DNA from 2 places in the Micromonospora sp. CPCC 206061 genome. Region 2 is predicted to be linked to the other one. Evidence: riboswitches for the same ligand, from Rfam matches in the RefSeq annotation. Region 2 holds a riboswitch; the other holds the start of a gene.

Region 1 (5,006 bases), on a different contig from region 2:
AGAGCAGGTCGTTGTTGACGAACAGCGGGTACACGAAGTTCACCACGGGGATCATGTAGGTCTTCCCCTCGAGCTGGATCTGGCTCGCGAGCTGGCTCGAGTCGTACTTCGCGTCGCCCATGAGCGAGGTCAGGTCAGCGATCGCGCCCTGCTTGGCGAAGTCGTTCACCCACGCGCCGTCGAGGCCCACGACGTCAGGCAGCGTCTTGGACGCCGCGCCGGACACCAACTGCTGCTTGGTGGACGCATACGGCCCACTCAACAGCTTGACCTTGATATTCGGGTTCTGCGCCGTGAACTCGGTCATGAGCTTGTCGAACGATCCCGCCGGAAGCTCCGGCGCCCACCACTGCGCGAACTCGAGCGTGACGGTGCCGTCCGCGCTGGTCTCGTCAGAACCGCCGCACCCCACCACGGTGGTGCCGACCAACGCGGCCACCGCTATCACCCCGAATAGGTGCCTCCGTCGGGTCATGCCGAACTCCTTCTATGTCAAGGTGTTACCGCTCTATGCTGGTCTGCGCCACGTTAACAGCACGTTACATCACTCACAAGACCCACTACTGCAAGAACCGGCTAGAGAATGCAAAGTACTGCGGAGCAAATCGGAAAGTAGGGTGGAATGTGGCACTGGCCGCCACCGACCCATGCCGATGCCAGCACAACACTGCATGAAACGGGCAGTACGATGCTGTACCCTGCCGTTCTAAGCTCGTTCTGAGGCTGGAGGGCCAGTGACCGTGGACAAAGAGGATCGGCAGCGCCGCCTGCCCGCGGGGCGCAAGGCCCAGTTGGCGGCCTACGTCGCGGAGACCGGAGAGGTCACGGTCAACGCGCTCGCCGAGCGCTTCGGTGTCTCCATCGACACCATCCGGCGCGACCTCGACCAGCTCAGCGCCGACGGGGTACTGGTCCGCACCTACGGCGGGGCGGTCAGCCAGTCGACATTCTCCCGGGTCGACCGGACCGTCGACGCGCGGCTCAACATGGAGAAGCGCGAGAAGGAGAAGATCGCGGTACTCGCGGCGTCCCTGGTGGAGAACGGGTCCGTCATCATGCTCAACGGCGGGACCACCACGCTCGCCGTCGCCAAGAGCCTGCGCAACCACCGCGACCTCACCGTCGCGACGAACAGCCTGCTCGTACCCCCGGCGCTGTCACCGGCCGCCATCCGCGACGTGTACGTCTTCGGCGGCGCCGTCCGCACGCTCACGCTCGCGACCGCCGGGCCCGTCAGCTTCCGCACCGCCGGCGGCAGCGAGCTCGACATCAGCTGCGACCTGGCGCTGATCGGGGTCGGCGCCGTCTCGGCCGTCGCCGGATACACGACGAGCAACCTCGCCGAGGCCGCGATGATGCGGGAAATGATCTCTCGGGCGGCGCGTGTGGCGATCCTGGCCGACTCGTCGAAGTTCGGCCGCCGGCTCTTCGCCCAGGTATCCGAGCTCGGCGGCGCCGACTACCTCGTCACCGACTCCACCCCACCGCCCGACCTCCTGGACGCCCTCATGGAAAACGAGGTCGAGCTGGTGACACCGGAGACGGCCTAACCGGGCCGGCGTTCGCGCCGACGCCGGGCCTGCTGATCGGCGCCCAGACCGCACTCGGTGTCGGCGGTTCGATGGTGATGGCCGCCGCCGTGCCGGGCGGTCCGGCGTCGACGCCGATCCCGCGGGAACCAACCGGACATGATCCACGACTACCTCTCGGACGGTCCATGGATTCTCGCCGGGCGAGCCCGGCGGTTGGTGAAGGAGTGCAGATGCGCGTACGGATGGCAGCCGGGCTCGGGGTCGCGGTGCTGGCCGGTGCCGTGGCGGGCCTGGGCATTGGCGTGGGCCCGGCGTCCGCGCACGTGACGGTGAACCCGCGGGAGGCGACGCAGGGCGGCTACGCGAAGCTGGCGTTTCGGGTGCCGAACGAGCGCGACAACGCCTCGACGGTGAAGGTCGAGGTGACGATCCCGACGCAGACGGCGATCGCCTCGGTCTCGACCCGGCCGACACCCGGCTGGACCGCCACGGTCGAGCGCACGAAGCTAGCGACGCCGTTGAAGGTCCACGACAGCGAGGTCACCGAGGCGGTCTCGAAGATCACTTGGACGGCGGCCCCTGGCAATGAGGTCAAGCCGGGTCAGTTCCAGGAGTTCGAGGTCTCCGCCGGCCCGCTGCCCGAAGTGGACCGGATCACCTTCAAGGCCCTCCAGACGTACTCCAACGGCGAGGTCGTGCGCTGGATCGAGGAGCCCCAGGCGGGGCAGGAGGAGCCGGAGCACCCCGCGCCGATCCTCAAGCTGACCAAGGCAGCCGCGCAGCCGGCCGGTACCGGCGCGGCGGTCGTGAACGCGAACGCCGACCTGGCCGACACGAGCTCGGACGACGGCGCCTCCGGCTGGTACGCCGCGGCCGGCGTAGCCGGTCTGATCACGGGCCTCGCTGGCCTGGCGTTCGGGATGCTGGCCTGGCGGCGGTCGGGCACCCAGGCCAGCTGACGGCGTTACCTGTCGCCGGGTTCGTCCCGTCGATCACGGTTCCTGTCCTCGTTTCCGCTGAAGGGCGCGGCGGCGTCGGTGTCCGGCGCCGCCGTTCGGGCGCGCTGTTCGTCGCGGCCCTCGTCCCCGTCGGCACCGGACCGGCGCTGATCGGTGGCGGTGTCGCGATCGACTGGATGCCGTTTGCTACTCATGCGCCTGCCTGTACCCGCCGCTCGCCGGGAGAAAACGGATCTTCAGCCGGTGCGACGCGCCCGCGTCTCGTCGCCGCTCGACCACAAAAGCAGTCGCCCTAGCTGACCCGGCGCTGGATGCGCCACAGACCGACCGCCGCGAGCAGTGCGCCAAGCCCGAGATACAGCCCCAGTTCGATCCATTGGAACGGCCAGAATCGCTGGTTGGGCTGGTGTTCCACGTCGATGTGGAGGCCGAGTTCGCCGAGGCATACCGCGGTGTCACCGAACCTGCCGGTGGCGCCGGTCTTCGGGGCGTTGTCGAGGCACTGGTTGAAGGCGGCGTCGGAGAGTCGCCGGCCGTCAGCTGTCAGGAGCCCCGTCGATCACCGTACGGCTACTACGCCACCTGACCAGGCCCGGACGAGAACCCGACAGGACGCTACCGTCGCTGTCGGACCGCGAAATGGAGGTCGTCCGGGAGATCGCACGCGGCCGCACCAACCTGGAGATCGGCGCCGAACTGTTCATCTCCCTGAGTACGGTCAAAAGCCACGTGTCGACCATCCAGACGAAGCTCGGTCTGCGCAACCGCGTCGAGATCGCCGCCTGGGCCTGGGAGAACCGGGTCGTCGAAACCGCCTGACGGCGCGCTCCCGAGCCGAGCGACACACCCGACACACCATCTGGTGTTGTGATTTTGAGCTGACACCCATATATGGTGTTGCCTGCAGCTGGTTCGACCGTCCCGCCAGGACGGTCGAGGCAAGAGGGAACCCCGGTGTGAGTCCGGGACTGCCCCGCAGCGGTGAGTGGGAACGACCGCCGTCAACCAAGCACTGGGCCTTTGCCGGCCTGGGAAGCGACGGCCAGTAGATGACCATCCGTGGTCATGCCCGCGAGTCCGAAGACCTGCCAGCGCACCGCACGCCACCGGGCGTGCGGTGGTCGAAGGCCGCGCGGGACGGCCGACGCCATCAGCCGGTCCGCGCCACGGGCCGGTGGGGCGTCCCCCTGCGCACCGGCGACCTCGGCAGAAGCGGAGGGTAGGGGGACATGACAGTCATGCGGGTCCGCAAGCGCAACGGCGACAGCGAACCGGTAGACGTCAACAAGATCGTTAGAGCGGTCGAGCGGTGGGTGGACGACCTGGCCGAGGTTGACCCGCTGCGGGTCGCGACCAAGACCATCAGCGGGCTGTACGACGGGGCCACCACGGCCGAACTGGACCGGCTGTCGATCCAGACGGCGGCCGAGCTGATCGGTGAGGAGCCGCAGTACTCGAAGCTGGCGGCGCGGCTGCTGGCCGCGTTCGTGGACAAGGAGGTCCGCGGCCAGGGGGTGGCGAGCTTCAGCCAGTCGATCCGCCACGCGCACCAGCAGGGGCTGATCGGCGACGAGACCGCCGAGTTCGTGGCCCGCAACGCGCGCAAGCTCGACGACGCCGTCGATCCCGACGCGGACCTGCGGTTCGAGTACTTCGGGCTGCGCACGGTCGCCGACCGGTACCTGCTGCGCCATCCGCGGTCCCGGCTGGTGGTGGAGACGCCGCAGTACTGGTTGCTGCGCGTGGCCTGCGGCCTGTCCGAGACGCCGGCCGAGGCGATCGGCTTCTACCGGCTGATGTCCAGCCTGGCCTACCTGCCCAGCTCGCCGACGCTGTTCAATTCGGGCACCCGGCACACCCAGATGTCGTCCTGCTTCCTGGTCGACTCGCCGCGCGACGAGCTCGACTCGATCTACGAGCGCTATCACCAGGTCGCGAAGCTGTCGAAGTTCTCCGGCGGCATCGGCATCTCCTGGTCCCGCGTCCGCGGCCGGGGCGCGCTGATCCGCGGCACGAACGGCAAGTCCAACGGCATCGTGCCGTTCCTCAAGACCCTCGACGCCGGCGTGGCCGCGGTCAACCAGGGAGGCCGGCGCAAGGGCGCCGCCTGCGTCTATCTCGAACCCTGGCACCCGGACATCGAGGAGTTCCTCGAACTGCGCGACAACACCGGCGAGGACGCCCGCCGCACGCACAACCTGAACCTGGCCAACTGGATCCCGGACGAGTTCATGCGCCGCGTCGAGGCCGACGCCGACTGGTCCCTGATCGACCCGAGCGACGCGCCGGAGCTGCCCGACCTGTACGGCGAGGAGTTCGAGGAGGCCTACCGCGCGGCCGAGAAGAAGGCGGTCAAGACGGTCAAGGCCCGTGACCTGTACGGGCGGATGATGCGCACCCTGGCGCAGACCGGCAACGGGTGGATGACGTTCAAGGACGCGTCGAACCGGCTGTCCAACCAGACCGGCGCCCCGGGCAACACCATCCACCTGTCGAACCTGTGCACCGAGATCCT
Region 2 (5,006 bases):
GGCAGGCGCCGCCGGGTCACCCCGGCGGCGACCATCGCGGCGTCGCACAGGATGGGCGCTCCGGCCCGCAGCGCGGCCCGGCCGGCCGCGACCACGCCGGGTGACCAGGCCAGATCCTTGACCAGGTCGACCATCCCGCACGCGTGGATCATCCGGACCGCGACCCGTGCCACATCCTCCGGTAGCGCCGAAAGGTCGGCTTCGGCCCGGATGGTGGCGAACGAACGACGGTAAATCTCCGCGCCATCCTTGACGTAGCCGGTCATGCGCCGCCTCCCGCAGCCGGCCCGGAGTCGAGGGAGCGGGGGCGGGCGCCAGTTGTCAGGGTCATCGGCTTTCGTATCCGTCCTCTGTGGCCAGTATCAGCTCGTGCGCTCCGGTGGGGCGGCCGCAGGCGCGTTCGCAGCCGGCCCAGTGCACTGGCAGCGAGGGCGCCGGCCGCCCACCGTGGAAGGCCAGCGCGTCGGCACGCACGTCGGCCAGCGACCGGGCGCACCCGGGTCGCCCGGCGCAGGCGGTCACACCGGCCCACGGCGAGCCGCGCTCGACCGCGAGCCCCACCGCCGCCAGATTTTCCAAGAGCCCGGCGTCCGGCAGGTCGGCGACGACGACTCCTCGCCACGGCGTGACGCACACCGACGACTGTCCGGACAGGACAGCGATGTGATCCGGTGTGAGCCGACCCAGCGGCACGGCCGCGCCGATCGCGACGTGGCCGTCGACCTGGCGCACGGCACCGATCGGCGGGCGGCCGGCGACGCTCACCGACGCACCCACCGATCCGCCGAGGCGCCGCGCCACCCGTGCCGGGCCGTCGTCCAGTTCGGACAGTCGCCACTCGTCGCTCCGTTCGGCGAGAAACGCGTGCGCGGCGGCCAGCAGCACCGGCACGGCCTCAGCTGGCGACACGCGCAGGCCGCTGTCGCGGCCGGCGAGCAGCACGGCGGCGCCGTGAATCGCGACGTCGGCGCCGAGTCCAGCGACGTCACCGCGCCCGTCGTCGAGCGCGAACAAGAACCGCCCGGGAAGCTCGGCCAGCGCCGGATCCGCGCACAGGGCCCGGTCCAGCGCCGTCGTCAGCGGACGCGCGTCTAGTACCCCGTGCCCGTCACGGCCGGTGAGCGGTGATGCCACGATGTTGCGTACCCGCTCATGGGTGTGCGACGGCAACAGGCCGACCTCCGACAGCCGCGCGGCGAGCGCCGTCTCGGCGCCCGGCGCCAGGCCGCGGACCTGGAGGTTACCTCGGGAGGTGACTTCCAGGCCGCCACAGGCGGCGACGGCGGCGAGCTGCGCGCCGGTCAGCCACCCGCCGGGTATCCGCACGCGCGCGAGGCCGCCGTCGGCGGCGGCGTGCACCTGGAGCACGCCGGGGCACGCGTCGGCGCGATCGCGGCTTGGTGTGAGAGGGCTGACCACGGGCCGGAGCATACGACCCGCTAAGCTGGCGGGCGCAACCCGCGGCGACAAGCGGAGGAAGCCGGTGCGAGTCCGGTGCGGTCCCGCCACTGTCACCGAGAGCCACGGTTCTCGGAAGCCAGACACTCCCGTCGCCGCGTTCCTACTGACCGAGACGAGGATCTCGGAGGGGAGCCGTGCCGCGTGTTCCTGCTGCTGTCGACGTCCGACACCGATCTGCTCAGCGCGCGTGCCAGCCGTGCTGACTACCGCCTCGCCAACCCGGCCCGGGTCACGATCGACGACCTGCCCGCGCTGGTCGAGGGCGTCACCTTGGTCGTGGTGCGTATTCTCGGCGGCCGGCGGGCCTGGGAGGAAGGGCTCGACGCGCTGCTGGCCGGTCCGCGTCCGGTCGTCGTGCTGGGTGGCGAGCAGGCGCCAGACGCCGAGCTGATGCGGCTGTCGACGGTGCCGAGCGGCGTGTGCGCGGAAGCTCACGCATACCTTGCGCACGGCGGTCCGGCCAACCTCGCCGAGTTGCACCGCTTCCTGTCCGACACCGTCCTGCTGACCGGTCACGGCTTCGCACCGCCCGTGCCGACGCCGACGTGGGGCCTCATGCGCCCGCTCGCCGATGGTGATGCGCCGGTGGTGGCCGTGCTCTACTACCGCGCGCACCATGTGGCGGGCAACACAGCGTTCGTCGACGCGCTGTGTACGGCCATCGAAGACGCTGGAGCGCGGCCGCTGCCGGTGTTCTGCGCGTCGTTGCGAACGCCGGAGTCCGAGCTGTTGGCCACGCTGGGTCAGGCGGACGCGCTCGTCGTGACCGTGCTCGCGGCTGGCGGCACCCGCCCGGCCGAGGCGGGCGCGGGCGGCGACGACGAGGCCTGGGACGTCGGCGCGCTGGCCGCGCTCGATGTGCCGATCCTGCAAGGGTTGTGCCTCACTTCCGGCCGCGAGACCTGGTCCGCCAACGACGACGGTATGTCCCCTTTGGACACCGCTACGCAGGTGGCGATCCCCGAGTTCGACGGGCGCATCATCACGGTGCCGTTTTCGTTCAAGGAGATCGACGAAGACGGGCTCACGGTGTACGTGGCCGATCCCGAGCGGGCCGCTCGAGTCGCCGGTATCGCGGTGGCCCACGCCCGGCTCCGGCACGTGCCGCCCGCCAGGAAGCGGATCGCGCTCATGCTGTCCGCGTACCCCACCAAGCACGCCCGGATCGGCAACGCCGTCGGCCTCGACACGCCCGCCAGCACGGTGCGGCTGCTGGCGGCGCTGCGCGAGCGCGGATACACCATCGGCGACCTGCCGGACGACGGCGACAGCCTGATGCACGCGCTCATCGCGGCCGGTGGCCAGGACCCGGATTGGCTCACCGAGGAGGCGCTCGCCGCGAACCCTGTGCGCATCCCGGCCCGCGACTACATCGCTTACTACGAAACGCTGCCGGTCTCGCTTCGGACGAGGGTCGAGGAGCACTGGGGGCCGCCGCCCGGTTCGTTGTACGTGGACGGCGACGACATCGTGCTCGCCGCGCTCGTCGCCGCCAATGTCGTCGTGATGGTGCAGCCGCCGCGCGGTTTCGGCGCCAACCCGGTCGCCATCTACCACGACCCCGACCTGCCGCCCAGTCACCACTACCTGGCGGCATACCGCTGGCTGGCGGCCGGCTTCGGGGCCGACGCGGTCGTTCACATCGGCAAGCACGGCAACCTCGAATGGCTGCCCGGCAAGACGGTCGGCATGTCGGCGGCGTGCGGGCCGGACGCGGCCATCGGCGACCTGCCGCTCGTCTACCCGTTTCTGGTCAACGATCCCGGCGAGGGCACCCAGGCCAAGCGCCGCGCCCACGCGACCCTCATCGACCACCTGGTGCCGCCGATGGCCCGCGCCGAGAGCTACGGAGACATCGCCAAGCTGGAGCAGTTGCTCGACGAGCACGCCACCATCGCGGCGCTCGACCCGGCGAAGCTGCCCGCGATCCGCGCGCAGATCTGGACGCTGATCCAGGCGGCCAAGCTCGACCATGACCTCGGGATCGGCAACCGCCCGCATGACGCCGAGTTCGACGACTTCCTGCTGCACGTCGACGGCTGGCTGTGCGAGGTCAAGGACGCGCAGATCCGCGACGGGCTGCACGTGCTCGGCGAGGCGCCAGCAGGTGAGGCACGCGTCAACCTGGTACTGGCGATGCTGCGTGCCCGGCAGATGTGGGGCGGCCAGGTGTCCCTTCCTGGCTTACGCGAGGCGCTGGGTCTGGCCGAGCACGCGCCGCGGTCCGATGTGGATCGGGTCGAGGCGCAAGCACACGCGCTCGTCACCGAGATGGAGGCGCGCGGCTGGGCGCCGGAGCACGCCGGCAGCGGCCCGGTGAGCGACGTGCTGCGGTTCGCGGCCACCGAGATCGTGCCGCGGCTCGACCGCACGACCGACGAACTGACCAACGTGCTGCACGCCCTCGCCGGCGGGTACGTACCGGCCGGGCCGAGCGGCTCCCCGCTGCGCGGCCTCGTCAACGTGCTGCCGACGGGCCGCAACTTCTACTCCGTCGACCCCAAGGCGGTGCCCAGCCGGCTGGCGTGGGAGACCGGCCAGGCGATGGCCGACTCGCTGCTGGCCCGGTACCGCGCCGACACCGGCCAGTGGCCGCGCTCGGTGGGGCTGTCGGTGTGGGGCACCAGCGCGATGCGTACAGCCGGCGACGACGTGGCCGAGGTGCTGGCCATGCTCGGAGTCCGTCCGCAGTGGGACGACGCGTCCCGCCGGGTCAACGGGCTGGCGCCAATCCCGCTGGCCGAGTTGGGCCGGCCGCGCGTCGACGTGACCGTGCGGATCAGCGGCTTCTTCCGCGACGCCTTCCCGCACGTGGTGCTGATGCTCGACGACGCCGTCCGGCTCGTGGCCGGGCTCGACGAGCCGGCGGAAGACAACTTCGTCCGCGCGCACGTGGCCGCCGACGTGGCCGGGCACGGCGATGAACGGCGGGCCACCACGCGTGTCTTCGGTTCAAAGCCGGGCGCGTACGGTGCCGGGCTGCTCCCGCTCATCGACAGCCGGAACTGGCGCGACGACGCCGACCTCGCCGAGGTGTACGCGGTGTGGGGCGGCTACGCGTACGGCCGCGGGCTCGACGGAGTGGCCGCCCGCCCCGACATGGAGGCCGCGTACCGCAGGATCGCGGTGGCGGCCAAGAACGTGGACACCCGCGAGCACGATATCGCCGACTCGGACGACTACTTCCAGTACCACGGCGGGATGATCGCGACAGTGCGCGCACTGACCGGCACCAACCCGGCCGCGTACATCGGTGACAGTACGCGGCCGGAGGCGGTGCGCACCCGGGCGCTGAGCGAGGAGACAGCGCGTGTCTTCCGGGCCCGGGTCGTCAACCCGCGCTGGCTGGCGGCGATGCGCCGGCACGGCTACAAGGGCGCGTTCGAGCTGGCCGCCACCGTCGACTATCTGTTCGGGTACGACGCGACGGCCGGCGTGATGGCTGACTGGATGTACGACAAGCTGGCGTCGACGTACGTGCTCGACGAGGAGAACCGGGCGTTCTTCGAGCGGTCCAACCCGTGGGCTCTGCACGGCATCGTCGA

Evidence for each region. Region 2 has a riboswitch for cobalamin ahead of V6V89_RS15465 (cobaltochelatase subunit CobN). Riboswitches for the same ligand answer to the same signal wherever they lie in the genome.
Region 1: it holds a riboswitch for cobalamin, as region 2 does, so the genes downstream of both, V6V89_RS10630 (ribonucleoside-diphosphate reductase subunit alpha) here and V6V89_RS15465 (cobaltochelatase subunit CobN) in region 2, are expected to answer to the same signal.

What each region holds. Positions count from the first base shown of each region.
Region 1 is NZ_JBAKHX010000010.1:57,741-62,746, forward strand. It holds gene V6V89_RS10605 (ABC transporter substrate-binding protein) at 1-475, opposite strand, end outside; gene V6V89_RS10610 (DeoR/GlpR family DNA-binding transcription regulator) at 735-1,550, shown strand; gene V6V89_RS10615 (YcnI family copper-binding membrane protein) at 1,763-2,491, shown strand; gene V6V89_RS10620 (hypothetical protein) at 2,784-2,906, opposite strand; gene V6V89_RS10625 (response regulator transcription factor) at 3,116-3,310, shown strand; cobalamin riboswitch at 3,383-3,598, shown strand; gene V6V89_RS10630 (ribonucleoside-diphosphate reductase subunit alpha) at 3,721-5,006, shown strand, end outside.
Region 2 is NZ_JBAKHX010000018.1:61,908-66,913, forward strand. It holds gene V6V89_RS15455 (precorrin-8X methylmutase) at 1-266, opposite strand, end outside; gene V6V89_RS15460 (precorrin-3B synthase) at 328-1,419, opposite strand; cobalamin riboswitch at 1,429-1,566, shown strand; gene V6V89_RS15465 (cobaltochelatase subunit CobN) at 1,603-5,006, shown strand, end outside.